Linked DNA regions of Desulforamulus hydrothermalis Lam5 = DSM 18033. The protein of the gene in region 1 interacts with the protein of each later gene in a pairwise test. Links are inferred from orthologs where the notes say so. Each region holds a gene or a part of one and is shown in the gene's direction. Other genes may lie near its edges. The genes, in order: ileS and rbsB.

The links.
Region 2: the proteins of ileS (region 1) and rbsB interact in binary tests that used the Escherichia coli proteins (3 or more experiments, as listed by UniProt). The link is inferred for Desulforamulus hydrothermalis Lam5 = DSM 18033 from one-to-one orthologs.

Annotation. Positions count from the first base shown.
Region 1 is NZ_CAOS01000012.1:64,718-80,719, forward strand. What follows is about bases 12,319-15,295. They hold ileS (isoleucine--tRNA ligase), read left to right. Parts: upstream 12,319-12,648; coding sequence 12,649-14,943; downstream 14,944-15,295. Other genes in these bases: DESHY_RS14895 (zinc finger domain-containing protein), read left to right, coding at 14,973-15,295. In the rest of the region: DESHY_RS09660 (BsuPI-related putative proteinase inhibitor), read left to right, coding at 1-1,155; DESHY_RS09665 (FmdB family zinc ribbon protein), read right to left, coding at 1,320-1,544; DESHY_RS09670 (MBL fold metallo-hydrolase RNA specificity domain-containing protein), read left to right, coding at 1,763-3,346; peptidoglycan editing factor PgeF, read left to right, coding at 3,361-4,182; DESHY_RS09680 (response regulator), read left to right, coding at 4,207-4,905; two-component system histidine kinase PnpS, read left to right, coding at 4,908-6,269; phosphate ABC transporter ATP-binding protein PstB, read left to right, coding at 6,547-7,302; phosphate signaling complex protein PhoU, read left to right, coding at 7,331-7,987; DESHY_RS09700 (biotin/lipoyl attachment domain-containing protein), read left to right, coding at 8,078-9,073; DESHY_RS09705 (YggS family pyridoxal phosphate-dependent enzyme), read left to right, coding at 9,090-9,767; DESHY_RS09710 (cell division protein SepF), read left to right, coding at 9,782-10,219; DESHY_RS09715 (YggT family protein), read left to right, coding at 10,251-10,505; DESHY_RS09720 (YlmH family RNA-binding protein), read left to right, coding at 10,506-11,297; DESHY_RS09725 (DivIVA domain-containing protein), read left to right, coding at 11,339-11,881; DESHY_RS09730 (DUF167 domain-containing protein), read left to right, coding at 11,973-12,272; more of DESHY_RS14895, read left to right, coding at 15,296-15,455; DESHY_RS09740 (alpha/beta-type small acid-soluble spore protein), read right to left, coding at 15,772-16,002. UniProt on the Escherichia coli protein: Catalyzes the attachment of isoleucine to tRNA(Ile). As IleRS can inadvertently accommodate and process structurally similar amino acids such as valine, to avoid such errors it has two additional distinct tRNA(Ile)-dependent editing activities.
Region 2 is NZ_CAOS01000008.1:19,095-35,015, reverse strand. The notes cover bases 330-3,225. They hold rbsB (ribose ABC transporter substrate-binding protein RbsB), read left to right. Parts: upstream 330-1,257; coding sequence 1,258-2,193; downstream 2,194-3,225. Other genes in these bases: DESHY_RS05375 (sodium:calcium antiporter), read right to left, coding at 2,252-3,225; DESHY_RS05385 (ABC transporter permease), read left to right, coding at 330-1,183. Outside these bases: DESHY_RS05390 (sugar ABC transporter ATP-binding protein), read left to right, coding at 1-245; more of DESHY_RS05385, read left to right, coding at 242-329; more of DESHY_RS05375, read right to left, coding at 3,226-3,238; DESHY_RS05370 (HIT family protein), read left to right, coding at 3,434-3,928; nadD (nicotinate-nucleotide adenylyltransferase), read left to right, coding at 4,110-4,721; DESHY_RS05360 (RNA recognition motif domain-containing protein), read left to right, coding at 4,839-5,093; bis(5'-nucleosyl)-tetraphosphatase (symmetrical) YqeK, read left to right, coding at 5,151-5,732; rsfS (ribosome silencing factor), read left to right, coding at 5,822-6,178; DESHY_RS05340 (AMP-binding protein), read left to right, coding at 6,575-8,239; leuS (leucine--tRNA ligase), read left to right, coding at 8,332-10,815; DESHY_RS05330 (DUF421 domain-containing protein), read left to right, coding at 10,907-11,599; DESHY_RS05325 (helix-hairpin-helix domain-containing protein), read left to right, coding at 11,758-12,384; DESHY_RS05320 (lytic transglycosylase domain-containing protein), read left to right, coding at 12,412-13,062; DESHY_RS05315 (DNA internalization-related competence protein ComEC/Rec2), read left to right, coding at 13,064-15,451; DESHY_RS05310 (hypothetical protein), read left to right, coding at 15,540-15,809; DESHY_RS05305 (MTH1187 family thiamine-binding protein), read left to right, coding at 15,903-15,921. UniProt on the Escherichia coli protein: Part of the ABC transporter complex RbsABC involved in ribose import. Binds ribose. Also serves as the primary chemoreceptor for chemotaxis.

The DNA of each region.
Region 1 (16,002 bases):
GCTCAAATAGCTGCCAGATTCAACACTACCGTGGCAGAACTGCAGCGCTTAAATAATCTGGCTAACCCTAACTTGATTTTGGTTGGCCAGCAATTAACCGTACCGGACACTGCAACACCGGCTGGGACACCTGCCCCGACACCGTCGGAAACCGACCAGGAAACCATCCGGGTTACCCGTCAATACAGCGGCATTATTCGTACGCTGGTAGGAGGAAGGCCTTATACTGCCAGACTGGTGGATGGGCTTCTTTATATTTTGTTACTGGATCAGCAGGTTTATCGTCCGGGACAGGAGGTAAGAATTACCTTAAACAAAGTTAACGTCAGCAACCGGACCATCACGCTGCGCTATAATACTGGGCAACGATTTGAACTGGTGGTGCGCCGGGCAGCGGATAATGCAGAGGTTTGGCGTTACTCCCGGGGGCGCTTGTTTATTCAGCAAAGTGCCGTCGTTACAATCAGGCCAAACCAAACTGCCATCTACCGTTATGTCTGGGATCAAAGAGATGACGCAGGCAGACAGGTTAGACCCGGGGATTATGTTTTAGAGGCTTTCAATGTGGCCCGTGGCTTGCAAAACACAGCCATAAGAATCAGGTTAAGGATCCGGGAAGGTGATGTAATGCCTACCCCAACCCCTACACCGCCCTTTGAGTGCACCGGAGCAAACCTGCTGCAAAATGCAAATTTTGAAAGCTGGCTCAGCGCTACCCGGCCCCGAAACTGGAATGCCGCCAATGTACGCCGTTCGGAAGTTGCTTTTACCGGCCGGTTTGCGGTGGAAATGGGCAATCTGCCGGACGAACCGGCCACCTTAGCACAGGTAATCCCCATTGTTGGCGGCAGCAACAACCGGGTTAGCTTCCGGGTGGCGGAAGATGTGGAAGGTTCCCGGATGGGCAACTTTAGTTTCGGTGTGCAGGTGTTTTTCCGCAACCGAAGCGGCACGGTGGTTGGGGTAGCACCTCAAGGCCCCTTTTCGCCGGCCTTGATAGAAGATGAAGTTTATGAATTATTCAGCTTTACCACCGGGCGGGTACCTGCCACAGCGGTAACGGCCGAGTTGCGCTTTACCTTTAACCCCCGCACCGGCAACCAAAGCCGTATCCGGATTGACAGTGCCGAGTTCCGCTGTTTGAGTTTGTCTTAAACAGCCCGCTTTATCAACAATAATATAAATGCAACCCGTATCAGTTACGGGTTGCATCAGAGTGTCGACAAACATTACCGGTGGTTTATGATCCCCTTTGGCTCCGGTCTACCGGTACCTTTATCCTTAAGCCAAGGCGGCCCCTGTCCGGACGGGGCCGCCTTTTAATGCCGGCAGGCGCTGCAGTTACTGGAAGTACAGCTTTTGCAGCTATCGCCCCGGCTGCCATACAGGGCACCGGGGTTGTTAACCGTAAAACCTGACATTACCCGGACGGGAGAGGGGGACTGGCAGACAGGGCATATTAGGTTTTGGCCGGTTTCCCCCAGACGGCAAAGTTTTTGAAACTTATGCCGGCATTTACTGCAGCGGAATTCGTATATAGGCATTAACCGCTACACCTCCATTAGTTAAAAGTTTTACCCGTTATTAGTTAAAACCACCCTTTGGGAATTGTCAAGGTCTGTTAGACAAGACGAAGAATCGGGTTATATTATTGTTAAAGGTTAATCGGCAGTTGCAAGGTAAAGAATTTTGTTGAAAATAAAGGTTTTTAGTACAATTGCAAGAAATAGTAATGCAAATGCTTGAACGGGGAGGGAGTATAATGTACATACAATTTTTGGGGGCTGCTGAAACCGTTACCGGCTCTTGTTTTTTGGTGGATACCGGATTAACCCGGTTGCTGGTAGATTGCGGGCTGTTTCAGGGCAGCAAGGAAATAAAAGAGCGAAATTACCGTAATTTCCCTATTGCTCCGTCCAGTGTGGATTATGTGCTGTTAACGCATGCTCATATTGACCATAGCGGGCTGTTGCCCAAGCTTATTAAGCATGGGTTTAAGGGGCGGGTAATTGCCACCTCAGCCACGGTAGATTTGTGTGAGATACTATTGCCCGATTGCGGTCACATACAAGAAATGGAAGTAGAAAGAAAGAACCGTAAATACCGCCGCCAGGGGCGTAAGCTGATTGAGCCCATATATACCGCAGAGGACGGTGCCAATGCTTTAAAGTATTTTGAACGGGTAAATTACAACGGCCTTATTCCGATCAGCCCTGATGTAAAAGTCTGCTTTCGCGATGCCGGGCATATCCTGGGCTCCTCCATGATTGAAATGTGGGTAAAAGAGGCCGACGGCAAAGAAACCAAACTGGTTTTTTCCGGCGACATTGGCAATACCGATCAGCCCTTTATCAAAGATCCTACATTCATTGCCGAGGCTGATTATGTCATCATGGAAGCCACCTATGGCAACCGTCTGCACCGGCATGCGGATAACAAACTGGAACTGTTGCAGCAGGCAATCGTTGACACTTATAGCAAAGGCGGTAAGCTGATTATCCCGGCTTTTGCCGCCGGCCGCACGCAAGATATTCTTTACAGCATTAACGAATTGCGCATGCAAGGGGCTATCCCGGAAATGCCTATTTATATTGACAGCCCTATGGCCATCAAAGCCACCGAGATTTTTCGCAATAACTGTGATATTTGTGATCAAGAAACCCAGGAACTAATTGCGCAGGGTTGCAACCCGCTGGAAATGGCTAATATCAGAACCACATTATCCATGGAAGAGTCCAGAGAATTAAACTTTCTGAAAGGCTCGGCCATCATAATATCGGCCAGTGGCATGTGTGACGCCGGAAGGATTAAACACCACCTGCGCCACAACCTGTGGCGCCCGGAATGCACTGTTTTGTTTGTCGGGTACCAGGCGGAAGGAACCCTGGGGCGGCGTATTCTGTCGGGAGAAAAAACCGTCCGCATTCACGGGGAAGAAGTGGCTGTCCGGGCAGAAATTCGCAGTATTGACGGTTTTTCAGCCCATGCTGACCAACCGGCCCTGCTCAACTGGATTAAAAACTTTAATAATATAAAACAGGTATTTATTGTGCACGGGGAAGCCAAGGCAGCCGGTGCTCTGGAAAACTTAATTAAAGAATCGGGCATTAATGCGGTTGTGCCCCGCTGGTTAGAAAAGGTGGATTTAACTCCTCCCGTGCCTCAGCAGGCACCGCAAATTTTGGTGGACACCTGGCAGGGTATTGCCGAGAAAATGCAGCGTGTGCTGCAAGGACAATTACCCGTTGCAAAATACTCTGTCTTGCTGCGGCAATTGGCTGAGTTGGAGGTACAAATGCATGAAATACTCCAGGATGAGACAGCCGAGTCCCAACAACTGGCCTAAGCCGGAGGTGTTGTATGCCGGGGATATGTATTCAACATAAAGGGGATTTAACATTTGTTACCTTTGCTGCCTTTAACCGCAGCGGCCGGATTACCCACGGTTTTACCACCCGCCGGGGCGGCTTCAGTGCTCCTCCTTATGACAGTTTAAATATGGCCCTGCATGTGGGAGACCGGCCGGACCTGGCGCGGGCAAACCGTGCGGCGGCCTGTACCGCCATTGGCATCAACCCGTTACATCTGGTGGCGGCAGAACAGGTTCATGGCAGCAGGGTGGAGGTGGTGGATCTAAAGCACCGGGGCAGAGGTGCCCTGGACTATGCCACGTCCATCCCGGCCACGGATGCCCTGATTACCAATATTGCCGGTTTGCCGTTAGCCAGTTTTTACGCTGATTGTGTACCCATTTTGTTGTACGACCCGGTGCGCACCTGTATCGGCTTAGCCCACGCCGGATGGCGGGGTACCGTACAGAGGATTGCTTCTGCAACGGTTGCTAAAATGACAGCCGTATACGGCTGTCGACCGGTTGATATTTTAGCTGCTATCGGTCCCTCCATCGGGCCCTGTTGCTATCAGGTTGACCTTCCGGTGCAGCAGGCTCTGGCCAAAGAATTTTCTTACTGGCCCGAACTGCTTAAACCGCTGGGGCCGCATCACTGGCTGCTGGATTTATGGGAAACCAACCGGCGAGTTTTATTGGACGCAGGGGTACCGGCGGAACATATAACCGTGGCCGGTTTATGCACAGCCTGCCGCACGGATTGTTTTTTTTCCTATCGCCGGGAGCAAGGGAAAACCGGCCGTATGGCGTCTTTAATCATGATAAAGGAATGAGCAAACCAAAGGAGTGCAAAGTCCTTGCCCAAAATACTGATTGTTGACGACGAACAGCCCATTCGGGAACTGGTAAAATTTAATTTGGAGCGAGAGGGTTTTCAAGTGCTGCAGGCCGGGGATGGCAACGCCGCCGTGGCTCTGGCCCGGAGTGAAAGCCCGGATCTGATTGTTCTTGATGTTATGTTGCCGGGACAGGATGGATTAGCTGTTTGCCGCAGTTTGCACCAGGATCCCGCCACCCGCTCTATCCCCATCATTATGCTCAGTGCGCGAGGGGAGGAATTAGATAAAGTGCTGGGGCTGGAAATGGGAGCGGACGACTATATAACCAAGCCGTTCAGCCCCCGGGAACTGGTGGCCAGGGTGAAAGCCCGGCTGCGCCGTCAGACTGCGGAAAACCAGATTAACGAAGATGCCGGCAGGATTACAGCGGGAAAACTGATAATTGATCAAGAACGCTTTATTGTTTCTTATAACGGCATCAAACAGGATCTTACACCCAAGGAATTTGAATTGCTGCGTTATCTGGCCCGCAATCCGGGCAAGGTATTTACCCGGGACTTTTTGCTGGAACAAATTTGGGGGTATGATTTTGCCGGCGACTCAAGGACGGTGGATGTCCACATTCGTCATATTCGCCAGAAGTTGGAACAAATTTCCGGGGCTCCTCAATTTATTGAAACCGTACGGGGAGTAGGTTACCGCTTTAAGGAGGCCTGAGGATGCTAAAGGGCATTCGGCAGCGGGCAATTGGCAGCTATGTTTTCCTGTTTAGTGTTTTTATGGTGTTAACTTTTCTCAGATCTCTGGGCGTTGTGGATTTGCTGACGGTGCTGCTGGGGTCCTTCTGGGCTACAGTGGTGATGGCCTGGCTTACCAACCGGCGCCTGATTTCCCCGGTGGAACAAATTACTTCTGTGGCTCAGGAAATGGCCGGCGGTTTTTTAGATGCTGAAATCCGGGTTAAAGGAGAAGAGGAACTGGACGACCTGGCCTGGAGCATTAACTACATGGCCCGGGAACTGAGAAAAAATCTAACCGTTATCACTGAAGAACGAAACCGCGCCCGGGCAATTTTAAACAGTATGGCTGACGGTGTAATTGCCCTGGACAAGGATGGCCGAGTGATTCTGGTCAACCCGGTGGTAGAAAGTATTTTTAATGTAAAAGAAGAAGAATGGATAGGCAATCAATTAATAAAGGTAATTCGCAACCATGAATTGGAACAACTTTTTATCCGGGCCCTCAACAGTATGCAGCCGGTGTTGAATAACGAATTGCAGGTGCTGACGCCCGAACCGCGACTGTTCCGAGTAGAAATTTCGCCGCTGAAAGGTAACCAGGAGGAAAAAATGGGCGTGGTTGGCCTGTTGACAGATGTTACTGAGCGGCGAAAATTAGAAAGAATGCGATCTGAGTTTGTCGCCAATGTTTCCCATGAATTAAGAACCCCCCTGACTTCAATTAACGGTTTTGTGGAAACTCTGCTGGATGGAGCCGTGGAAGACCCCGCTACCGCTAAAAACTTCCTGTCTATTATTAATGCTGAGGGCAAGCGCCTGGCTAATTTGATTGATGATTTACTAAAATTGTCCCGTCTGGAAGACCGGCGCAGCAAGCTTAATAAGCAACCGGTGGATCTGACTGAAGTGATTGACAATACGGTAAAAATGTTTGCGCCCAGGGCCTGGGAAAAGAATATCGAATTGACCGGGGAACTGCCGCAGGAGATGCCGCCGGTGCCTGGCGATCAGGGATTTTTATCACAGGTAATGATTAACCTGGTGGATAACGCCATTAAATATACCTTGCCGGGCGGCAAGGTTAAGATAAAAGTAAACTTTAGCCGGGATGAAGTGACCGTATCCGTTGCCGATACAGGCATCGGCATCCCGCCGGAAAGCCTGCCCCGGGTGTTTGAAAGGTTTTACCGGGTGGATAAGGCCAGGAGCAGGGAAATGGGCGGTACCGGGTTGGGTCTGTCTATTTCAAAACATATTGTGGAGGCCCACGGCGGGAAGATATGGGCAACAAGCGATGAAGCGGGAAGTATTTTCAGCTTCTCCCTGCCCTTGCAAGAATAATTAAAGCATGCAAACTCTAAATAAAGGTTGCAAAAAACAAGTTGAGGCGGTTTTATAATTCCCTGCCGGCCACTGGCCAAAGCAACGGCTACAACAATGTGTTTAGGGACACTCTGGCATTTTAATTAATTAACATTATTTTAACATTGCAGCAATAGATGCATAACATGAGGTTGATACACTTTGATAAGTGTGTATGGGGTGAGAAATGAGATGTTTTTCATTATTCTCACCTTTAAACTTTCCCTTTACCATTTTTAAAGCGGGAGGTAACGCTGTGGCGTACAAGATAACAGTCAGAGATCTTAACCTGTTTTACCGTGACTTGCAGGCATTATCCAATATTAACCTTGATATAGAAGAAAAAAAAGTAACAGCGCTGATTGGTCCTTCGGGATGCGGCAAGTCTACTTTTCTCAGAACCTTAAACCGCATGAACGATCTCATTGAAGGAGTACGGGTAGAGGGAAAGGTGATGCTGGACGGGCAGGACCTCTATGGCCCGGATATAGATGTGGTGGCGCTGCGCAAAAGAGTTGGCATGGTTTTTCAGCGTCCTAACCCTTTTCCCATGACAGTATATGATAATATAGCTTATGGTCCCCGGATTCACGGTCAAAAGGATCGTCGTATCCTGGATCAAATTGTAGAAAAAAGTCTTAAGGCCGCTGCCCTTTGGGATGAGGTGAAAGACCGGTTGCACAAGACGGCTTTGGGATTATCCGGCGGCCAGCAGCAGCGTCTTTGTATTGCCAGGCTGTTAGCGGTGGAACCCGAAGTGCTGTTAATGGATGAACCCACCTCTGCCCTGGACCCCATTTCCACCCTCAAGGTGGAAGAGTTGATTCGGGAGTTAAAAAACCAGTACACCATTGTAATTGTTACTCACAATATGCAGCAGGCGGCCCGGGTTTCCGACAGCACAGCATTCTTCCTAAACGGTGAGTTGATTGAATTTGGCAATACCGAACTTATTTTCACCGGTCCCCGAGACAAGCGAACGGAGGATTACATTACCGGGCGTTTTGGATAAAAAACTACTTTAAGGGGGTACTTCAGCCTTGACCACCCGACAGTCCTTTGACAAAGCATTGGCAGAATTACAACAGGATGTCTTGCGTATGGCCAGTGTGGTGGAGAAATCCATTTATAACGCTGTTAAATCCCTGGCCACCCAGGATCCGGTTTTAGCCGGGGAAGTCATTGAAGGGGACGATATTGTTGATGAGCAGCGTTATCAGATTGAAGATAAAATCATTAAAATTATAGCTACCCAGCAACCTATGGCGAAGGATTTACGAATTCTCATTACAGGCCTTCGTATTGTTATGAGCTTAGAGCGAATGGCAGATCATTCGGTGGATATTGCCAGAGTGACCATGTGCCTGGCCGATCAAAAGCTGATTAAGCCCCTGGTGGGCATTACCGCTATGGCCAAACTGGCTCAGCAGATGGTTAAGGACGGCTTGGATGCCTATGTTCACAATGATCCGGACAAAGCAAGAGAAATGTGTCAAGCTGATGACGAGGTTGACCATATTTATCACCAAACTTTTAAACACCTGGTTGCTTATATGAAGCGGGATCCCTCAACCATTGGCCAGGCGACTTACCTGTTGTTTGTGGCCAGGTTTTTGGAACGTATTGCGGATCATGCCACCAATATCGGAGAAGCAGTAGTTTACCAGGTAACCGGCGAACGGCTGGAACTGAATTAGCACAGGCAGAAAAAAACGCCCTAAAGGGCGTTTTTTTTACGAAGGAATTTAACAATTGACTGTCGAAAACCTTTTACTGGAAGAACAAGGGTGGTGGTGAAGACGGAAGGATCAGGCATCAAGCATAAAGCTGGACGCCACCGCAAGGTAAGGGTGGTTAACGGGAATCGTTTCCTCTGTTTTGTGTTAATTTGTTTTATAATTGCAGCCATGGGTTGGTTGTTTGCCAGCAGCGCAAAGTCTTTTATCTATAAACAATTGATTACGGTTGATGTACTGCAACCGGGGGTTGTGGAGCAAGATTATGCCGCTGAGGGAATTTTAATAAAACAGGAATATTTAGTAAAGGCTCCCCTTAAAGGAAATATGAAATTTTTGGTGGCTGATGGCGAACGGGTGAAAGCAGGGACGAGCTTTGGCGAGCTGGCGGCTTCTGATATCGATGCTGTCTCGGGTGTCAAACGCTATGCGGTTAAAGCGCCGGTCAGCGGGGTGGTGTGCCGTCATGTGGATGGCTGGGAAACGGTTTTGCTGCCGGGTAATCTTGATGTTGTGGAAATACCCGCACTGGATAAAATAAAAAGTGACCTGCCTGAAGAAACCAAGTCCCTGGTTGAGCACGGACAACCTGTGGCAAAAGTTATTGATAACCTGGCACCGATATATGTTTACGCTTTGTTTTCCCTAAATGATGTAAAGCAAATCCAGCAGCAAAAGGATACGGTCCTGAAGCTGAAATGGGCCGGTCAGGTTGTTGAGGCCCGGGTTGATAAAGTTTTTTTAGGGGAACAACCGGCTGTTTTATTTATTGTCAAGAACTACCCGGATGAAATTCTCCATTATCGCAAAATTAAATTCCACATTACCACAGCCATACTGAAGGGTATTTTGATTGATGAAAAGTCCCTGGTGCAAAGGGATAACCGGTACGGTATTTACCTGGCTTGGAAAGGATTTGTTCGCTGGCTGCCGGTGGAAGTAACCGGGCGCCTTGAGGGGCGGGTGGCAATCCGGGGAACAGATATTCAACCCGGCATCAGATATGTGGTAAATCCTGCCTTTGCCAGGGAAGGAGACAAGCTTTAGATAAGGCGGGGATAGCATGAGTATTGCAACAAACCTGGCTGTTATTCAAAAACAAATTATGGCAAGTGCTTTAAAAGTAAATAGAGATCCTGCCTCTGTAAAACTTATTGCCGTAACTAAAAATGTGCCGGCTGCCGGTGCCATAGCAGCGGTTGCGGCCGGTGTGGCAGACCTGGGTGAAAACCGAGTTCAGGAGTTATGCCGGAAATATCCGGCGGTAGCCGGAGCCCGCTGGCATATGATTGGCCACTTGCAAAGCAACAAAGTTAAATCTGTTGTTGGCAAGGTTGCCCTGGTGCATTCATTGGATCGCTGGTCGCTGGCGCTGGAATTGAATCGCCGGTCTCAGGAAGCCGGCCTGGTAACACCTGTTTTAGTTCAGGTAAACGTAGCCGGGGAAGCCACCAAGTATGGTTTGCCGGTTGACGAGGTGGCTGATTTTGTAGCAGAGGCAGCTGCTCTGCCGGGAATTGCCATCCAGGGATTGATGACCGTTGCTCCCCTGGTGGAGGATCCGGAGGAAGTAAGGCCGGTGTTCCGTCAATTAAGACAAATGGCTGCTCAGTTAAAAGCTGTACCAGGGGTAAAAATGGAACAGCTGTCAATGGGAATGACCAATGACTTTCCGGTGGCTATAGAAGAGGGTTCCACCATGGTAAGAATCGGTACCGCTATTTTTGGCAGCCGGCAATAAAAGGAGGGATTTAGGTGGCCATAGGTATGTTTGATAAAATACTTGGTTTCATGGGTTTTGATGAAACAGAGGAGCAGGGCCGGGAAGAAACAACAGACAGAAATGAAGGACTGCCGCAAGCCAAACGAAAAAACGCTCCGGTGGTAAGCCTGCATACCGGGCGACAGCTGCGGGTGGTGGTTTGCGAACCTGCTTCCTTTGATGAGGCTCAAAACATTGCCGATAACCTGAAAAACAGACGGGCGGTTGTAGTTAATTTAGAACGGGCCGGCGCTGAACAAGCCAGGCGCATTGTTGATTTTATCAGCGGTACTACCTTTGCATTAAGCGGCGACATGCAAAAGGTGGGGCAAAACATTTTTCTTTTTGTACCCAGCCATATTGATATTGCCAACGATACAGGCAGAGAGACCAGGGAGAAAAGTATTTTCTCCTGGGCCAGATCCCAGTAAAATACCAAGTATATATTTGACGGGGTGAATCATGAATAATATAACGTCTTTTCTGCATGTGGCCTTTTGGGTCTATGAAATGATGCTGTTAATCAGAATTTTGTTGTCCTGGATTCCGCACAATCCCTATAATCCCATTACACGCTTTCTGTATGAAACCACCGATCCCTATTTAAACATTTTCCGGCGGTTTATCCCGCCCATCGGCATGATCGATATTTCCCCGATTATTGCTTTTCTGGTGCTGCGCATGATTCAACAATTTATCTTTGGTTTGGTGAGATAAATGAAACTGGATCGGCAATCTTTGCTGGGCAGCATACGAGATCAGGAAGAAAAGGTGGTTATTGCCAAAGTATTGGATGATGCGGAAAAGGTTTTGAAAAACCACCGGCCGTTGCTTACCAACTTTTATGACCCGTACCACACGGGTCTCATCATTTCTGTATTAGAGCGCATTCCCGATCTTGAGTTTGGCACCAATGGCGGGTACCCTGCCGCTGAGAGGGTGCGAATTGCCATTTTTCCTGATTATTTGGACGAAAATGAGATTGACTATGATACCGTTGTATTAGCGGTGGAAGGCAATTTTAAAATGGTTCAGGTAACCCACCGGGATTTTTTAGGTTCTGTTTTAGGGTTAGGTATCAAGCGGGAAATGGTGGGGGATTTGCTTGTTACGAATAACGGCTGTCAGGTGGTGGCGACGCGAGAGGTAGCATCTTACCTAAGTACTCATTTAACCAGGGTACACCGGGTTCGGGTGACGGTTAGGGAGATACTGCCCGCAGAGCTGGTGCTGCCGGAAGTAAGGGTAAAGGAAATCAAGACCACGGTGGCTTCGCTGCGCATCGATGCAGTGGCGGCGGCCGGCTTTGGCACCTCTAGGACACGCCTGGTAAGGGAAATACTGGCTGAAAAACTAAGTTTAAACTGGCATACTTGTGCCAATGCGGCGGCTCCCGTACGGCAGGGGGATATTATCTCCCTGCGCGGCCGGGGCAGGCTTGAATTGGCAGAAGTAAGGGGAAATACCAAAAGCGGCCGCATAGGGATAGTCATTAAGCGTTTTTTATAAAGGATTCTACATCATAAAGGCAGCAGACGGGGGTGCAGCAAATGACAGTATTAACGCCCATGGAAATTCAAACCAAAGAGTTTGCCAGAACTCTGCGCGGGTACGATGTAAAACAGGTGGATGCGTGGGTACAAAAAATTAAAGATCATTATGAAAGACTGTTTGTGGAAAACCATGAATTAAGAGAGAAATTAGCCCGGGCGGAAGAAAGCATGGTGCATTACCGGGAATTGGAAGATGCCTTACAGCGTACCCTGGTGATGGCCCAAAAAAATGCGGAAGACATGCGCAACAACGCCGAAAAGGAAGCCAGAGTTATGCTGGAACAGGCGGAGGTGGCTGCCAGAACCGTTAAGCAAAAGGCGGAAGAAGAAGCGGAACGGATGCTGCACGAGGCTTCACAAAAGGCGGAGGAAATGATTAAACTGGCTGACCGGAGGGTTGGCGCCATTTTGGAGGAATACCGCCGCTTGGAGAAACAGGCTAATATCTTTAAAGTTAAATTTAAAGCTTTGCTGGAAGCCCAGCTGGCTATGGTGGAAGGCAAACTGGCCGCTGTGGAGGAGGCAGAAGAAAGTGCTTAATTAGATAAATATTTGGCACTGAACTACACCGGCCGGTGGCTGCCCGGGCTTGGTTTCTCTTTTACCGATAAGCTGGTTGGGGAGTGATTATGTGCTGGATATCAGACAGGATGGAACAGGAGTTGTTATTAAAGTGCGGGTGCAGCCCAGAGCTTCCCAAAACGGTCTGGCCGGCCAATTGGCCGGTGCTGTCAAAATTCGTTTAACCGCGCCGCCGGTAGATGGTGCGGCTAACGAAGCCTGCTGCAAATTTCTTGCTCAGTTGTTTGGGGTGGCCAAAAACAATGTTACAATCATAGCAGGCCATACCGGCCGCAATAAGACCGTTCGCATCGAAGGAATTAATCAGGCCCAGGCTCTGGCGGCAATTCAAGGCAGGGACTGTTCTTAACTTGAATCCCGGCAAGCGCCTTCCTCGAATTGATTTACGGCCTGCGGTTGACCTGAGTGTCGCATTTGGTTATAATATTGCTGTTATTTAAATATTGGCAACGCCAATGAGCGGGAAAGTAAAATGATGGGAGCTGGACAGAGAGCCCGGGCTTGGTGGAATCCGGGTCAGAGCCATCCTTTGAAAATCACCCGGGAGGTACCTGCTGAAACCTTTTGACACAGGGAGTAGGTTGGGTCGGTGCGCCGCCGTTAAAGGTGTTCGGAGTGTTCAGGCGTGGTCCTGTTCATGAGGGTGGTACCGCGGGTAATCAGCTCGTCCCTTTGGGGCGGGCTTTTATTTTTACACAAAGTGCAAAAAGGCAGGAGTGGTTTCAGTGGACTACAGCAAAACCCTTAATTTACCACAAACAGATTTTCCCATGCGGGGCAATTTACCGCAAAAAGAACCGGAAATCTTGAAGTATTGGCAGGAGATTGACCTGTACAACAAAGTACAGGCCAAAAACCGGGGTAAGACCAAGTACATTTTGCATGACGGCCCCCCCTATGCCAACGGGCATATCCACCTGGGACATACTTTAAATAAGGTGTTAAAGGATATGGTGGTAAAATATCGATCAATGGCCGGTTATGATGCTCCCTATGTACCGGGGTGGGATACCCATGGGCTGCCCATCGAGCAACAGGCCATTAAGCAACTGGGCATTAACCGCCACCAGGTCAGTCCGGTTGAGTTTCGGGCTAAGTGCCGTGATTATGCGCTGCAGTGGGCGAAAATTCAAAGTGAGGAATTTCAACGCTTAGGGGTACGGGGTGATTGGCAGCGGCCCTACTATACCCTGTTGCCTCAATATGAGGCCACACAAATTCGTGTATTTGGGGAAATGGCCAAAAAGGGTTATATTTACAAGGGTCTTAAGCCGGTGTACTGGTGCGCCTGCTGTGAAACAGCACTGGCTGAAGCAGAAGTTGAGTATGCCGATAAAACCTCTCCCTCAATTTATGTTAAATTTCCGGTTAAGGACGGCCGGGGGATTCTGCCTGAGGATGCGGCTGTGGTAATCTGGACCACCACTCCCTGGACCCTGCCGGCTAACGTGGCCATTGCGGTTCATCCGGAATTTGAATATGTATTGGCCTTGGTTAACGGTCATAAAGTTGTGGTGGCCAAAGGTTTGCTGGATGCTTTCCGGCAAGCGGTGGAGGCTGCCGAGGCAGCAATCCTGGATACTTATAAAGGAGAACAACTGGAACGGGTGGTCTGCCGGCATCCCTTTATGGAGCGTGATTCTCTGGTTATTTTAGGAGAGCACGTTACCCTGGAGGCCGGTACCGGAGCTGTACACACGGCGCCGGGGCATGGCGAAGAAGATTTCCAGGTGGGCAAGCAATACGGCTTACCTGTTTTAGCGCCGTTGGATAACCGGGGCAGGTTTACGGCAGAAGGCGGCAAGTTTGAGGGGCAGTTTATCCTGGATGCCAATAAAACTATTATTGAAGAATTAAAAGAAAAAAATGTCCTGCTGGGGCATGGTCAGATAAAACACCAGTACCCCCACTGCTGGCGTTGCAAACAACCCATTTTCTTCCGGGCCACTGAACAATGGTTTGCTTCGGTGGACGGTTTTCGCCAGAAAGCTCTTCAGGCTATTCGCAATGTTAACTGGGTGCCGGCCTGGGGTGAAGACCGTATTTACAATATGGTGGAAGGACGGGGTGACTGGTGCGTATCCCGCCAGCGAACCTGGGGTGTGCCAATTCCCATTTTCTACTGCAATGACTGCGGTAAAGAAATTATTACGGAAGAAACCATTGCCCATATTGAAAAATTGTTTAAGGAACACGGGTCAGATATTTGGTTTGCCAAAGAAGCCAATGAGCTGGTGCCGCCTGGGTTAACCTGTCACCACTGCGGTAAGGGCAAAGATTTCCGCAAGGAAACTGATACCATGGATGTTTGGTTTGATTCCGGCTCCAGCCACCTGGCGGTACTGAACCAGCCTGCATTGTGGCCGGAACTGCAGTGGCCGGCTGACTTGTACCTGGAAGGCAGTGACCAGCACCGGGGTTGGTTTAACTCCTCCTTATCCACCGCTGTGGCAGTAACCGGCCAACCACCCTATAAAACTGTACTAACCCACGGTTTTACAGTGGATGAAAAGGGACGCAAGATGTCCAAATCCCTGGGCAATGTGGTGGATCCCCTGAAAATTTGTGACCAGATGGGTGCAGACATTCTGCGTCTTTGGGTGTCTTCGGCGGATTACCGTTCAGACCTGGCGCTGTCCCCCAATATTTTAAAACAGATTGCCGAAGCATATCGTAAGATTCGCAACACCGCCCGCTTCCTGCTGGGCAACCTGTATGACTACAACCCGGTGCAGGACGAAGTGGCCTATGAACAGTTGCCTGAGTTAGACCGGGTAGCCCTGCTGGAACTGCACAAATTAATCAACCAGGTGCTGGCGGCCTATGAAAATTATGAATTCCACCTTGGTTTACCCTGCGGGTACACAATTATTTCCGGGGGTAAACCTGAGCGCCTTTTTACTTGGATGTCATTAAAAACCCCCCCGTATAACTGCCCCCCCCGGCACTCCCTTGGAACCCCCCCCCGGCCCCAAACGGTTCCTCTACCGGGGGCCGGGATGCACTGGTTCGTCTGCTGACGCCGGTCTTAGCCTTTACCACCGAAGAAATTTATAAGCATATGCCGGTAGTGGGTGAGCGTCCGGCCAGTGTACAGCTGCTGGATATGCCGCAGGTAAATGAGCGCTACCTGGACGATGAACTGGAGAAAAAGTGGGAGAAAATTCACGCTGTTCGCAAAGAGGTATTAAAGGCGCTGGAAAACGCCCGCCAACAAAAAGTGATTGGTAATGCTTTGGAGGCGGCCGTTGACCTTTATGCAGCCGGCGAGGTGGCAGAACTGCTGCAGCCAATGGCCGAAGAACTGGCTACCCTGTTTATTGTTTCTCAGGTAAATTTGCAGCCCCTGTCTGCTGCTCCGGCAGATGCCGTCAAAGGTGAGGAATTGGAGCTGGCTGTTAAAGTAACCGCCGCATCGGGCCAAAAGTGCGAGCGCTGCTGGATGTACCACCAGGATGTGGGCAAAGATACCGAACATGCTTCCCTGTGCCCCCGCTGTGCCGGTGTGGTAAAACAATATCATACAGTATGAAATATGCGGGAGCTGCTTACGGCAGCTCTCAGAGTGTTAACAAACATTAGCGGTGGTTTATGATCCCCTTTGGCTCCGGTCTACGCACCGACAGCACTATGATTCGCTGCGGGGGCCCTTGGGGTCGCCTCAAACGGGCCATCCTGGCCCGGTTCGGCTGGCACCCACGTCCTGTGGGCGCCCCACCCAATGGCTCCTTTCGCTCATCAAGTGCTGTGACCGGTGCTTCGACAAGTCGCCGACAGGGGATCATCAAACCACCTCACTTTGTTTTACAACCTTTGTCTACAGTCTGGGAGCTGCTTACGGCAGCTCCCTATTTTTTGTCTGACCGCAGAGCATCTAAATCGATCAGGCCCTTTTTGGCCCGCTGGGTAATGATGCCGCCGATACGTCCTGATTCAATGGAAGTTAAAGCACCCCAGCCTTCTTTTTTTACCTTATCAGCCAGACCCAGCTCGGCGGCTATCTCCAGTTTTAACAAATCCATGGCTGTGGGCTGTTTTTCTCGGTTGTTCTTATTATGCACCTTGCGGCTTTCCGGATT
Region 2 (15,921 bases), on another replicon or contig:
TCCTTATACTGGATGAGCCAACCAGGGGTGTTGATGTGGGAGCCAAGGTTGAGATTTATGAATTAATAAACCGGCTAACATCAAAGGGTTTGGGCATTATCCTTATTTCTTCTGATTTGCAGGAACTAATGGGTATGAGCGATCGCATTTATGTGATGTACGAGGGGCGTATTACCGGTCATTTCCATCATCATGAAGTAACGGAAGAAGCATTTATGCACTGTGCCACCGGAGGTGTACAATGAATAGTTTTAAAAATCTTTTGCAAAAATACAAATTAGGTCCCCTCATTGGTTTGGCATTAATTTGCGTGACACTAAGTTTTTTAAGCGACCGTTTTTTTACCGCTTCCAACCTGCTTAATGTGGCGCGCCAGGTGTCCATTAACGCATTATTGGGAGTGGGTATGACTTTCGTTATTTTGACAGGCGGGATTGACCTGTCGGTTGGCTCCATATTAGCACTGTCCGGTGCCCTGGCGGCAGGCTCTCTGGCCCTGGGGTTTGATCCGGTACTGTCAGTTCTTGTGGCCTGTTTGGTTGGTTTATTGGCCGGTGTTATAAACGGTACCATTGTTGCTTTTGGTCGGGTTGCTCCCTTTGTTGCTACACTGGCTACCATGACTTTATTCCGGGGGGCTACCCTGATTTATACCGAAGGCAGGCCCATCCGGGCGGTGGCCGAAGGATTTAACCAGTTGGGCGGCGGCTATCTTGGCCCGGTTCCCACACCGGTAGTTATTACCGGGCTGGTATTTATCCTGGCCTGGTTTTTCCTTAATCACATGACGCCCGGCAGAAGAATATTTGCCATTGGCGGTAATGAAGAAGCAGCTATACTCAGCGGCATCAAAACAAGCCGTTACAAAATTCTGGTTTATTCAATCAGCGGTCTGTTAGCCGGTTTAGCCGGTGCCGTTTTAACCTCACGCCTGTTATCTGCTCAGCCTACCGCCGGTTACGGTTATGAACTGGACGCCATTGCGGCTGTAGTAATTGGCGGTACCAGTTTGAGCGGCGGTGCCGGCGGTGTTCTGGGCACCCTGGTGGGGGCGCTGATCATCGGCGTAATAGATAATGGATTAAATTTGTTAAACGTGTCGTCGTTCTATCAGCAGGCAGTAAAAGGTTTGATTATCTTGATTGCCGTTCTGCTGGATCGTCGCAACACGGTCAGGAGGTGATAGGGCCGGAAAACCGTTAAAATAAGAAAGAAGTTTTAAGGAAAAAATATTTAACTTTTATGGAGGGGAAGTATATGAAAAAATTTTGGAAATTAACAGCTGTTTTGTTAAGCGTTGTTTTCCTGGCCGGCCTTGTTAGCGGTTGCGCCGGTAAGCAACAAGCCCAGGAAGCTCCCAAAGCGGAAGAACAAAAACAATTGACCATTGGTTTAGCTTTGTCTACATTAAACAACCCCTTCTTTGTGGACATGAAAGACGGTGCCCAGGCAGCTGCAGATAAAATCGGCGCCAAACTTGTAGTGATGGATGCTCAGGACGATGCTTCCAAACAGGTTTCTCAGGTGGAAGACCTGATTCAGCAAAAAGTGGATGTTATCCTGTTGAACCCCACCGACAGCGACGGTCTGGTGACAGCCGTTAAGGATGCCAACAAAGCCAACATTCCTGTTATCACCCTGGATCGCAGCGTAAACGGCGGCACCGTAGTATCTCATATTGCTTCTGATAACGTAGCCGGCGGCAAAATGGCTGCTGACTTTATCGTAGAACAGTTAAAAGGTAAAGGCAAAGTGGTAGAACTGGAAGGCATTGCCGGTACTTCTGCAGCCCGTGACCGCGGCCAAGGCTTCCACGAGGTAATGGATAAGCAAACAGACATTAAGGTTGTTGCCAAGCAGCCGGCTGATTTTGACCGCTCTAAAGGTATGTCTGTAATGGAAAACATTCTGCAAAGCCAGCCGGAAATTAATGCTGTGTTTGCACACAACGACGAAATGGCTTTAGGCGCTTTGCAAGCCATTGAAGCTGCGAAAAAACAAATCCTGGTGGTTGGCTTTGACGGCAACGATGATGCTGTAAAAGCTGTTAATGATGGTAAAATGGCTGCTACAGTTGCTCAGCAACCCAAGCTGATCGGTGAGCTGGGTGTTCAGGTGGCAGAAAAAGTTAAGAAGGGCGAAAAGGTAGAAGCGCAAATTCCTGCTGAATTAAAACTGATTACCAAGCAATAGCCTAACGCAAAACGCACCGGCTTCCCGGCGAGGGAGGCCGGTTTTTTCCTTTTGCAAATTAATACATTACAATAACCGCTCCCACAAAAATTAAATAAAACACGCTGTTCAGGGCCAGCGTAAGAGGGCGAATTTCTCCCCGCCACCTGAGCAGCAGGAACACGCTGCCCGCTGCCGTAAGGGCCAGGATGGCACAAATAAGGCCCAGAGGAGACAGCTTCCAGGGGGTGAGCAGAATGCCCAGGGCGGGAATCACTGAACTTTGAAATACCATGGCGCCGGTGATGTTGCCCAGAGCCAGCGTATCTTTACCTTGCCTCACCCAGATAACACTGTTGAACTTCTCGGGCAGCTCGGTGGCAATGGGGGCAATGATTAAAGATAAAATAAATGCCGGCACTCCCCAGACAGCAGCCAGTCTTTCAATTTCTATCACAAACAAATGGGCACCCAGGATAATTCCCGCCAGGGCGATAATAACCTGACTGAGAACCGGCAGAAGCCCCGGGTTGGCCTGGCGCCGGGCCAGGTACAGCGGGTTAAGGTTCTCACACTGATCCCCGGCGCAGCCCAACGTTTTATAAACATAATAGAGATAAGCAGCTATTAAAAATAAAGCCACCGCAGGTTTAAAGCCGTCACTGAATATACCTGCCAGGACGGCAGTGGTATAAACCAGCAAGAAAAATTTTAAATCACGGTTCATCACTTGCTTGTCGATTAACATACTTTCCCGCTGTTTGCCTTTGACTTTCCACACCAGAGCTGCAAATCCCGTAATAGACAGGGCCAGGGTAGACAACATAAAAGGAGCACCCAGAATGGCGCCGATGCCGACTTCTTCAGCCATATCCCCGGTACCGAAAAGGATGGCAATCACCGGAATCATGGTTTCCGGCAAAGCAGTACCCACTGCCGCCAAAAGGCTGCCCACAGCTCCTTCCGATAGATTTAATTTTTTGCCCAACCACTCAATGCCATTGGTAAACACCTCGGCGCTGAGCAAAATAATGGCCAGGCTGGCAATCAGGAGTAGATAGGTCATGGTTGGTAGTTCGATCCTTTCTCTGTTGTGCTTTTGCCTCCATCCTCTAAATTCCCCATAAATTAAGCCTGTCATACAAACCGCTAACGAGGCAAAATAAAGTTTAAACAACTTGGCGGCGGCAGGGATTTATTCGTGTAAAAAGAATTAACAACTTAGCATGTACAATATTTTAAAGCGGGAGTTGATGCTTTAATGGAAAATTTGTGGGCGCCTTGGCGGTCAATTTATATTGGCAAGCCGCCAGCCGGTTGTATTTTTTGCGAAAAATTAGCCTCCCGGGAAGATCAGGAAAATCTGGTTGTTTACCGGGGTGATAAAACCTTTGTCATTATGAATTTATATCCCTATAATAACGGTCATTTACTGGTTGCCCCCAAGCGGCATGTGTCGGACATCACCGAGTTAACAGACGAGGAGCTGCTGGAATTAAACAAAATGACACAATTTATGGTGCAGGCGCTGCGTCAAGCTTTTGGCAACCCCCATGGCTTCAATATCGGCATTAATCTGGGCAAGGTGGCCGGGGCGGGCATTCCGGGCCACCTCCATGTCCACATTGTGCCGCGCTGGGAAGGCGACGCCAACTTTATGGCCGTGGTGGGAGACACCCGGGTAATTTCGGAAGGGCTGCAAAGAACCTATGAAAAAATAACCGGAGCAATCGAAAAACTGCGGGGAGAAAACTAACGTAATTAACCTGGCCGTGCCTGCATAGTCCTGCTCAGTTCAGACCAACCTATAATCACCGGCATGATTTACGCGGACTTTGGCCCTTGCCCAGCAAGGGCATTTTTTTGCAAATTGTTGCTTTTTGTCATGCTAAATTATACAATTACTGTTAGTAACAGTCGGAAGGGAAAAGTTTTAAGTGCAAAAGATCTGTCTGATGGGAGGAACCTTTGACCCCATTCATTACGGGCATTTGGTCGTAGCTGAAGAAGTGCGGCAAAAATTTAACCTGCCCAAGGTACTTTTTATTCCTGCCGCCAGGCCGCCTCATAAAACAGACCAGGATATTACTGATGCTACGCACCGGGTTAATATGGTTCGCCTGGCGGTTGCCAGCAACCCCTATTTTGCGGTATCAACCCTGGAGGTGGCGAGACAGGGGCTTTCTTATACCATAGACACAGTGCGCCAAATCAAGCAGCTTTATCAAACAGAAAAAATATATTTTATTACCGGGGCGGATGCCGTTTTGCAAATTATTAACTGGAAAGAAGCAGCCCAACTGTTATCAATGTGTACCTTTATTGCCGCCACCCGGCCGGGTTACAACCTGAATAATTTGCAGTCATCCCTGGCATCCTTACCGCAGGACATTATTGAAAGGATACTGCCGTTGGAGGTGCCGGCATTGTCCATCTCATCCAGCGATATTCGCCAAAGAGTCAGGGAAGGGAGAAGCATCAAATACTTGCTGCCCGAAGCTGTTGAGGCATATATTTTTAAAAACCGTTTATACACCTGCCACAACTAATTATCTCCTCAAATGGAAATATCTTAGCCAACCGGCCGCTGCATTTAGTCACTGTCATCGGCAAATAATAAAAGCACCAGGTAAATATGAGAACCATTGCTGAAAGAGGTGACAACAGTGGCAACTTTATATGTGGGCAACCTGCCCTGGGCTACCAAGGCGGAAGACTTGCAGGAAGCTTTTTCCCAATACGGTGAAGTGTTTAGCAGCCGGGTGATTACCGACCGAGAGACCGGTCGCTCCCGAGGCTTTGGTTTCGTTGAAGTAAACGATGCTGATGTGGAAAAAATGGTGGCCGCCCTCAATGGCACTGAACTGGGTGGCAGAATCATTACCGTAAACGAGGCAAAGGCTCGTGAGCCACGGACTTAACGGACTAAACCTCCAACCCCAGGGATTGGAGGTTTTTTCACGACAGGGGGGAGTTTATTGTTTAACGAAGAATACATTAAGGTAAAACTTAGCCTGCAAATGCCGGAAGAACGCTTTAAGCATCTGGTAGGAGTGGCAGAAACGGCAGAAAAACTGGCTCACCGCTTTGGGGCGGATCCTCAAAAGGCCCGTCTGGCGGGACTGCTGCATGATATTGCCAGGGATTTCAGTGATGATGAAATGTTAAAGCGGGCCCGGCAGGCCAACCTGCCGGTCAGTGAGTACGGCTTTGCCATGCCCTTACTTTTGCACGGGCCGGTGGGGGCGGTGATGGCCAGGGAAGAATTTGGTATCAGCGACCCGGACATTCTTAATGCCATTGCCGTACATACCGTTGGTTCAGAGGATATGAGTCAACTGGATAAAATACTGTTTGTGGCGGATAAGATTGAGCCAAACCGCCGCCACCAAAATGTGGAGGAGATGCGCAAGCTGGCAGTACAGGATTTGGACGCTGCTCTCTTAAGTTGTTTTGACGAAAGTATTCGCTATGCTTTAAAAATCGGTTGCCTGTTGCACCCTACCAGTGTTAAAGCCCGCAATGCCATTTTGTATGCCCGGGGATGTTACCGCCGTTAACAGGAATAAATAATTGCTAACATAAGGGAAAATAACGTAATAAGATATCATAAGCCAAAACAAAAGCAGAGTACCGGGGAGGGTTTTCATTGACGCTGAGCGCCAAAGAAATTGTTAATATTGCACACAAAGCGGCTGATGATAAAAAAGCAACCGATATTACCGTTTTGGATATCAGCCATATTTCTATTATCTGTGATTACTTCCTTATCTGTACCGGTCGTTCCAGCACCCAGGTGCAGGCGGTGGCCGAGCACATAGAAGAAACCCTGGAGGAAGCGGGCGTACGCCCGCTGCGCATTGAAGGGTTCCGGGAGGGCAGCTGGATTTTGCTGGATTACGGCGATGTGGTAATTCATGTATTCCAGGAGATGGAACGCGGCTTTTACAACCTGGAGCGTCTTTGGGGCGATGCCCGGTTGGTTGAAATACCCGCCAACAAGTAAAATTAACAAAACATTCGTTGACATAAGTGAATTGTCTGGTTATAATAACCACTATATAAAAACAAAAGCAAATACATTATTGACGGTGATGGGGAGCAGTAAGCGGTGTAACCCGGCAGAGAGCCGCCGGTTGGTGCAAGGCGGTGGGCCAAATTGCTGAATCTCGCCCCGGAGTTGTTTGGGGGAAATATATTACCTTAAACCGGGTATGCCCGTTACAGCTTTTAAGGGGATAAGTCATTTGCTTATCAACCGGGGTGGTACCGCGGGAGTAACCTCTCGTCCCTATGGGATGAGAGGTTTTTATATTTTTAAAGCCTGTTTGCTTTTGACAGGGCCTAAAAATCTGACGCCCCATAAAACAGAATTTTCCGGAAAATAATCAGGAGGGATATTATGCAGGAATTGGACAGAATTACAATAGGAGCGTTATTAGACCGCGTGGCGGCGGCACAACCTGACCATGAGGCACTGGTTTACAGCGAACGCAATCTTCGTTACAGTTACCGGCAATTTAACGAGCTTTGCCGTAAGGTGGCCAAAGGGCTGATGGCCCTGGGGATTCAAAAGGGCGAACATATTGCCGTCTGGGCTACCAACGTGCCGGAATGGGTAACTTTGCAATTTGCCACCGGTAAAATGGGGGCTGTCCTGGTAACTGTCAATACCAATTACAAAACCTTTGAGCTGGAGTATTTGCTGAAGCAGTCTGACAGCACAACCCTGGTGATGATCAGCGGCACCAAAACATCAGATTATATAAAAATGGTTAATGAGTTATGCCCGGAGTTAGCCGATTGCCCGCCCGGTCAGCTGCAGTCGGCCCGGCTGCCCCTGTTAAAAAATATTATTTTTATCGGAGATAAAACTCCGCCGGGTATGCTAAACTGGCAAGATCTGCTGACGCTGGCTGATCAGGTAACTGACGAAGAACTGGATGCCCGCCAGGCCAGCCTGGATCCTGACGATGTAATTAATATGCAATATACTTCCGGCACCACCGGCTTTCCTAAGGGTGTTATGTTGACCCATTTTAACATCGTAAACAATGCTCACAGCATTGCTAACTGCATGGCCTTTGGCCCCCGGGACCGCCTTTGCATTCCGGTGCCCTTTTTCCATTGCTTTGGCTGTGTGCTGGGTACTATGACCTGTGTGGTATCCGGTGCTACCATGGTGCCGCTGGAAGTTTTCCACCCGGTGAAAGTGCTGGAAACCATTGAGAGGGAAAAATGCACGGCGGTGCACGGGGTGCCTACCATGTTCATTATGGAACTGGAGGAAATGAATAAGAGAAATTATGATACCGGCAGCCTGCGTACCGGCATTATGGCCGGATCGCCCTGCCCCATTGAAGTAATGAAAGCGGTGGTAAACCGGATGGGTGCTCGCGAAATTACCATCACCTACGGCCAAACCGAAGCCTCGCCGGCCATTACCATGACCCGGATTGAAGATCCCATTGAATTGCGGGTAACCACGGTGGGACGGGTGATTCCCAATGTGGAAGCCAAAATCGTAGATCCGGAAACCGGGGAAGATTGCCCGCCGGGTGTTCAGGGTGAAATTGTCGCCAGAGGGTATAATGTAATGAAAGGTTATTATAAAATGCCGGAAGCTACCGCCCAGGCCATCGACCGGGAGGGCTGGCTGCATACCGGTGACCTGGGAATTATGGATGAAAAAGGTTACTTTAAAATTACCGGCCGTTTGAAGGATATGATTATTCGCGGCGGGGAAAATATTTACCCACGGGAGATTGAAGAATTTCTTTATACCCACCCCGCCATAAAAGATGTGCAAGTTATCGGGGTGCCCAGCTTAAAGTACGGCGAGGAAGTGCTGGCCTACATTCAATTAAGGGAAGGATACAGTTTAACCAAAGAAGAGGTTCAGGCTTACTGTAAAGATAAAATTGCCAAATATAAAATACCTTCTTATGTCTTATTCACCGACAGCTACCCCACCACTGCCAGCGGTAAAATTCAAAAATTTAAATTGCGCGAACAGGCCATTAGCACCCTGGGTCTGGAGAGCCTGACCAAAATTGAAACAGCTTAGGATTGTTGAAAAACCGCACCGTTCGTGGTAAAATTTGCGAGGAATACGAGTTTGGCTTTCCGCTATTACAGTACGACTAGGGGGCAAGTGTTTTGCAGGAACAATATAACTTTAAACAAATAGAAAGCAAATGGCAGCAGTATTGGGAAGAACAGGATATTTACCGGGTACCGGATGACTCCCAACGGCCTAAATACTATTGCCTGGAAATGTTCCCTTACCCGTCCGGCAAATTACACATGGGCCATGTGCGCAACTATTCCATCGGAGATGTTATTGCCCGCTTTAAAACCATGCAGGGCTACGATGTTTTGCACCCCATGGGGTGGGACGCTTTCGGCCTGCCTGCTGAAAACGCCGCCATCAAGCACGGCATTCCGCCGGCCACCTGGACCTGGGATAATATTGCACACATGAAGGGGCAGCTCAAACAACTGGGTTTAAGTTATGACTGGCGGCGGGAAGTGGCCACCTGCCACCCCGAATACTACCGCTGGGGCCAGTGGCTGTTTCTCCAGCTATACAAAAAAGGCTTGTGCTACAAAAAACATGCCCGGGTCAACTGGTGCCCTGATTGCGCCACGGTATTGGCCAACGAGCAGGTTGTTGAGGGTGCCTGTGAACGCTGCAGTGCCCCGGTGGAACAAAAAGAACTGGACCAGTGGTTTTTCCGTATCACCGATTACTCCCAGCGGTTGCTGGATGATCTGAAAAAATTGCCGGGCTGGCCCGATAAGGTTAAAATCATGCAGGAAAACTGGATCGGCCGCAGCGAAGGAGCTGAGCTGACCTTTAAAGCAGCTGCTACCGGGGATGAAATTACAGTTTTCACCACCCGGCCGGATACTGTTTACGGCGTTACTTACATGGTGCTGGCGCCGGAACACCCCCTGGTGGCCAAGCTGTCTGCCGGTACACCCCAGGAAACTGCAGTGGCCGAATTTGTTAACCGGGTGAGCAATCAAACTGAATTGGCCCGCACCAGCTCAGAAAAAGAAGGGGTGTTTATCGGAGCCTATTGTATCAACCCCTTTAACGGCGAGCAGGTTCCCATTTTAACCGCCAATTATGTGCTTTATCATTACGGTACCGGTGCTGTAATGGGCGTGCCCGCTCACGACGAGAGGGACTTTGAGTTTGCCAAAAAATATAACCTGCCCATTAAAGTTGTTATTCATCCTTCGCCGGCACAGCCTTTAAATGAGGTTGAGATGACCGATGCCTACACCGGCGACGGCATTATGGTAAATTCCGGTCCCTTTGACGGAACCCCCAACCGGCAGGGGATTCGTAAGGTAATTCAATTTGCCGAAGCCAAGGGCATTGGCAAAGGGGTAGTTAATTACCGGCTGCGGGATTGGTTAATTTCCCGCCAGCGCTACTGGGGTACACCGATTCCCATAATTTATTGCAAAACATGCGGCGCTGTGCCTGTACCGGAAGACCGGTTGCCGGTGCTGCTGCCTACCGATGTAGCCTTTAAGCCCACCGGGGAATCACCTTTAAAAAGCCGGCCGGACTTTGTTAATACCGTCTGCCCGCAGTGCGGCGGTCCTGCCCAGCGGGAAACCGATACCATGGATACCTTTGTGGATTCCTCCTGGTATTTCCTGCGTTATACCAGCCCCCGGGATACCGGGCAGGCCTGGGACAAAGCCAAAGCCGACCGCTGGATGCCGGTAGATCAGTATATCGGCGGCGTTGAGCACGCCATTTTGCACCTGCTGTATTCCCGGTTCTTTACCAAGGTGTTTTATGACTTGGGCCTGGTTAATGCGGAGGAGCCTTTCGCCAATTTGCTGACCCAGGGCATGGTATTAAAAGACGGGGCCAAGATGTCTAAATCCAAGGGCAATGTGGTCAGTCCGGAAGAAATTATTGAACGCTACGGGGCAGATACAGCACGGTTATTTATCCTGTTTGCGGCGCCGCCCGAGCGGGATTTGGAATGGAGCGACCGGGGGGTTGAAGGCTGCCACCGCTTCCTTAACCGGGTATGGCGTCTGGTTTATTCTGTGCAAGACCAGGTAGCTGCCGCCCCGGCTATCCAACCGGGAACTTCGTTGGTAGGCGTACACAAAGAAATGCGCCGGTTAACCCATTATGCCATCAAAAAAGTTACCGAGGATATCAGCGGCCGCTTTAACTTTAATACCGCCATCAGTGCCATTATGGAGCTGGTTAACGGTCTTTACACCTACCGCGATAAAGTGGCGGAAGTGGAGCGGGATGCGGCTGTCTTGGCGGAAGCGGTAAACACCGCGATTATCCTGCTGGCTCCCTTTGCCCCGCATATTGCGGAGGAATTATGGCAGGCCACCGGACACCGAGACAGCGTGCACCGCCAGCCTTGGCCCGCCTACGACCCGGCTGCCCTGGTGGAAGATGAAGTGGAAATTGTTGTTCAAATAAACGGCAAAGTTCGGGAACGCTTGCATATACCGGCCAACATGAGTCCTGCCGAAATGCAGCAATACGTGATGGATCAAGCATCGGTACAAGCGTTAATTGCCGGCAAACAGGTAATTAAGGTTATTCCCGTGCCCGGCAAGCTGATTAATATAGTCGTAAAATAAGGCACCCCTGGCGGGTGCCTTATTATTATTCATGTATGTACCGCCGTCAGCCATCCTATACTAAGATGTAGATGCCTACGGAGGTGGAGGTATGGAAGAACTGTTGGCGCATGTTTGGCGAACCGTTGTCATCTACCTGGCGGTACTGGTGATTGTCCGGCTGACGGGCAAGCGGGAGATCGGTCAGCTTTCTTCCTTTGACTTTGTGGTGGCCATCATCCTGGCAGAGCTGGCGGCCATTCCCATGGAGTCTTTGGATATTCCCATCTGGCACGGCATAATTCCCATTGCCACCCTGGGGCTGTTAGAGGTGGGCTTTTCTTATCTGACGCTAATTAATCGTCCGCTGCGCAAATTATTATACGGCACGCCCCAAATCATTATAGAAAACGGCAAGTTGTTAAAACATGAGATGCGTTCTTCCCGCTATAACCTGGATGACTTGTTAAGCCAGCTGCGGGAAAAAGGTTACCATAATATTGAGGATGTGGAATATGCCATTTTAGAAACCTCCGGCCGCTTAAGCGTTATTCCCCGCTCCCAGAAACGGCCGGTAACCCCGGAAGATTTAGGTATATCTACCGAATATGAAGGTTTGCCCACCGTATTGGTAATGGACGGTGATGTGTTAAAGGAAAATCTCAGCAAAATAAACCTTAGTGAGGCATGGTTAAAGGAACGGCTTGCTGAAAAGGGTTTGCACCCCAAAAAAGTTTTACTGGCCACTTTGAATACCAAAGGGCAGTTGATTGTGGATTGCCAGCATGATGCTGCAACCAAGTAAAATCCGGCCGGCAGCACCTTGCCGGTACCTGGTGCTTTGTTTTTGAGAGCTTTGCAGGAAAATGTAAGATCAGATAGAAGTATTAAAAAACTTGGCGCAGGCAAACCTGACAGGACATTTTCTCCGCTAAACTGCCGGGTTTTGGGGAGGGCGTGCCTATGTTGAACCTGGGTCGTAAAGAACAAGGCCTCATCATCATAGTGGCAGCTATTGTCCTTTTTGTGGCCGGCTATCAGTATGCCCAGCGGTCGCAACCGGCGGTGGAATTGACCAACGCCGGCGGCCAGCCTGAGCAAGCCGGTGACAACGGTCCGGTGGTGCATGTGGTGGGAGCGGTGGAAAAGCCGGGTCTGTATAAACTGCCGCCAGGCAGCAGGGTAAATGATGCCCTGGTCCGGGCGGTGCCCCTGCCGGAGGCTGATGTGGGTGCCTTAAACCTGGCGGAACCGTTAAAGGACGGACGCAAGCTGGTAGTTCCGCTCCGGCAGGAACAGCAACAGGCGGCTCTCCAAACAGCACCGTCGAGCCACCAAACTGCGGTTGCCGCCGGCTTGTCGCAGCCGTCCGGGGCACCGGTTAGTTCTTCCGGCGGCTTGGTAAATATTAACACCGCCGGTGTGGCGGAGTTGGATACCCTGCCTGGGATTGGTCCGGCTCTGGCGGAAAGAATTATTCAATACCGGCAGGCTAACGGCCCTTTTCAGACCATCGAGGATTTGCAAAATGTTTCCGGCATCGGTGAGAAAAAATATGCTCAGCTGCAGCATAAAATCACCGTCCGGTAGCTATTGGGCGGTTTAAGGAGTGAGCACATGGAAACATCTATGTTGTGCAGGCTGATCCTTTTGCAAGCAATGGCGGCCGGCCGCAACAGTGTTTCGTTAACTGAAAAGCATGATTCACAGTTTTCTTTGCTGCTGGCCCGGTTGCTGGCGGCGCAAGCAGGTTCCGGGCCGGCCGGTATGGCGCAGGCTGCCCCGCCGGTGGCAGCGGTACCCTGGCTGCCGCAATATCAAAAACCGGCCATGGCTGCCGCTCAGGCGGCGGCCGAGGCTTTTAAGGCGGCCCGGGGCAGCAAACCCTATGAGGCTGTGGTTGAAAAGGCAGCCCTGCGCCATGGGGTGGATCCTGCCCTGTGCAAGGCGGTGGCCCGTGTGGAGTCGGGGTTTAATCCAGGTGCCACATCCGAGGCGGGTGCCATGGGCCTGATGCAGCTAATGCCCGGCACCGCCCGGAGTCTGGGGGTAACCAATCCTTATGATCCGGCACAAAATGCAGATGCGGGAGTTCGCTATTTGAAGTCCATGCTGGACAAGTATAAAGGTGACGTAAAACTGGCACTGGCAGCCTATAATGCAGGGCCGGCTGCGGTGGACCGCCACCGGGGCGTGCCTCCCTACGGAGAAACCCTGCAGTACATTGATAAGGTAACCGGTTTTTGGCGCCTTTACGCAGGGGGATAAGATGCAACGCCCACTGGTTTTGCTGGTATTGGCCCTGGCTTTGGGGATTCTTGGGGCCACCTACAGTGAAATAAGTACTGCCGCCGCCATGACAGCAGCGGTTATTGCCTTTTGCACAGCAGTAATAGGTTTCATCAGGGCCTGGCGCATCAATGGCTGGGTTCTTTTTTGTCTTTTTTTTACCCTGGGCCTGCTGGTAACAGCCAATCAAAGGGCTGCGGTGTCAGACCTGCCGGCCGACCGGCAGGGCCGGCAGGTGCAGCTGGCAGGAACGGTGATAGACCGGCCGGACGTAAGAGCGGAGGCGGTTTTTTTTAAATTTGCCGTTGGCGATACTCCCGGAAGTCCTGTTAAAGCAGTGCTGCGAGTTAAAATAAAAGGTACGGTTAAGGATATTCGCTACGGCGACCGCTTGGCCTTGACAGGGTTTATCAACCGGCCGCCGCCGCCCGGCAACCCCGGCGCTTTTGACTACCGGGCCTGGTTAAACAGGCAGGGTATGGCGGCTGTTCTTACGGTGCCTGACGGGGAGACTGTCAAGATCCTGGGCAGCGGGGGCAACCGGCTGTGGCGGCTGGCCTATGGGATACGGGACAGCCTGGAAAAGATAATCGATCAAACCATGAACAAAACCAACGCTGCGGTAGTTAAAGGTCTTTTGTTCGGCACCCGGGGCGAAATTCCCCAGGAAGTACAATTGGCTTTTAATCAAACGGGGCTGGTCCACATCCTCAGCGTATCCGGCTATCATGTGGGCGTGGTAACTGTTGCTTTGCTGGCTCTCTTGCGGCTGCTGAAGGTACCCGGCTCTTATACCGCTGTTATTGCTATCCCGGTGCTGCTTTTTTATGCTGTAATGACCGGGTTGGAACCGGCGGTTTGCCGCGCCACCGTGATGGCGGTGCTGCTTTTGCTGGCACGCCAGGTGGGCCGGCAGAACGACTGGCCCACTTCTCTGGCTGCCGCCGCCGGGATAATTTTACTGGTTAACCCCCTTGATTTATTTGATATTGGTTTTCAACTGTCTTTTGCTGCCACCTGGGGGCTACTGTATTTAACGCCGCAACTGAACCGTTTTTGCCACCGGCTGCCCGGCTATGTTTGTTCGCTGCTGACTGTGCCGCTGGCTGCCCAGCTGGCCACTTGGTTGCCGGTGGTCTTGTATTTTAACCTGGTATCGCCGGTTTCGTTGCTGGCTAATGTGTTGACAGCCCACCTGGTTGCGCTGATTATGCTGTTTGGAGGTACAGCCCTGCTTCTGGGGGTAATCCTGCTGCCGCTGGCCCAATTTATTAATGTGGCCACCGGGTTATTGACCGAGCTGTTTCTCTGGTTGGTGCAATTTTGCCATGCTCTGCCCGGGGCGGCCTGGTACATTCCGGCGCCGCCGCTGTGGCTGGTGGCTGTCTACTATCTGATGCTGGTGGGAGTGTTTGAATTACTGAGGCGGCCGGAGCGGCAGGCGGCGATTAAACAACTGATCAGCCGGTTGGCCGTTCCGGGCCGCAACCGGCGGTGGGCCGCTTGTTTGGCCTTAGGCTTATTGCTGGCCGGTATCTGCCTGCTGCGGCCGGTGAATCACGGGCTGGCACTGCATTTTATCGATGTGGGTCAGGGGGACAGCACCCTGATTATTACGCCCAATAAAAGAACCGTACTGGTGGATGCCGGCGGCTGGCCGGAAGAATTGGTGAGCGGCAAGGGAGCGGGGAATCAGGTGGTGGTACCCTATTTGCACAGGTTGGGGATCAATCAACTGGATGTGCTGCTGATTACCCATCCCCATAACGATCATGCCGGCGGTGCTGGCGCCGTGATCAAGGCCATGCCCGTTAAGCTGGTCTTGGTATCGCCCTACGGACAGGAGGCCGCACACAAGGGGGATGACGGCTACGATTTACTGCTGCAACAAATCAGGCGGCAAGCAATTCCCCTGCAAACAGCTGTCGCCGGGCAACAATTAAAGGTTGATCCTGCGGTGGACATGCGGTTCCTAGGGCCGCAGACTTTGTATAGCGGCACCAGGTCGGACGCCAACAACAACAGCCTGGTGCTGTTAATCAATTATCGCGGCAGGACAGCCTTGTTGACCGGTGACATAGAAACTGAGGCCCAGCGGGATTTAATTGAAGGGGGCGGTCTTTCCCGGACAGAGGTTTTAAAAGTACCGCACCACGGCAGCGCTTACGGTCACCCGGCTTTCTTCAACCTGCTGCAGCCGGCGGCGGCGGTTATTTCGGTGGGAGCCAACAACCGTTTCGGCCACCCGGCAGAAGCTGCTCTGGAAAACCTCAGAGAACTGAACTGCAACATTTACCGGACAGACTTGCAGGGAGCAGTTATACTAAACACCGACGGAACCAAATGGACGGTAAAAACAGGCAAATAAAAGCTGCGACAAAGGTTAGGCAAAACAGTCTGAACCCCTTACGGTCAAAGGGCATAAAATGAACAAAAATCAAAAGGAAGCGGTAACAATGCCGAAAGGGTTTAAGGAAATTAATGTTTTGCTGGCTCATGACACCTTTAAGGCCCTATTCAGCAGCGATGCCTTGAAAGTTACCCAGCTAAACGCCGTGATCGCCCTGCTGATTAAACTTGGCATACCCTTTGATCTGGAGTTTTCACCGGGTACCAGGCGTCTGGCGGCGGCTGCGGAATTGGTTATTTATATTAACCCGTCCACCACTCTAAACTTTACCATCAGTTTTGAAGCAGGTGCCACTGTTTTTGGCGGGCTTATATGATGCTGTTAACGGCGTGCCGGAATCACTTTGTCAGGCAGGCCAGGCTGTAATATAATAGTATTGACCGGAAATAGTGTAGAGAGGTGAGCATCTATGGCTATTGTAGAGGTAA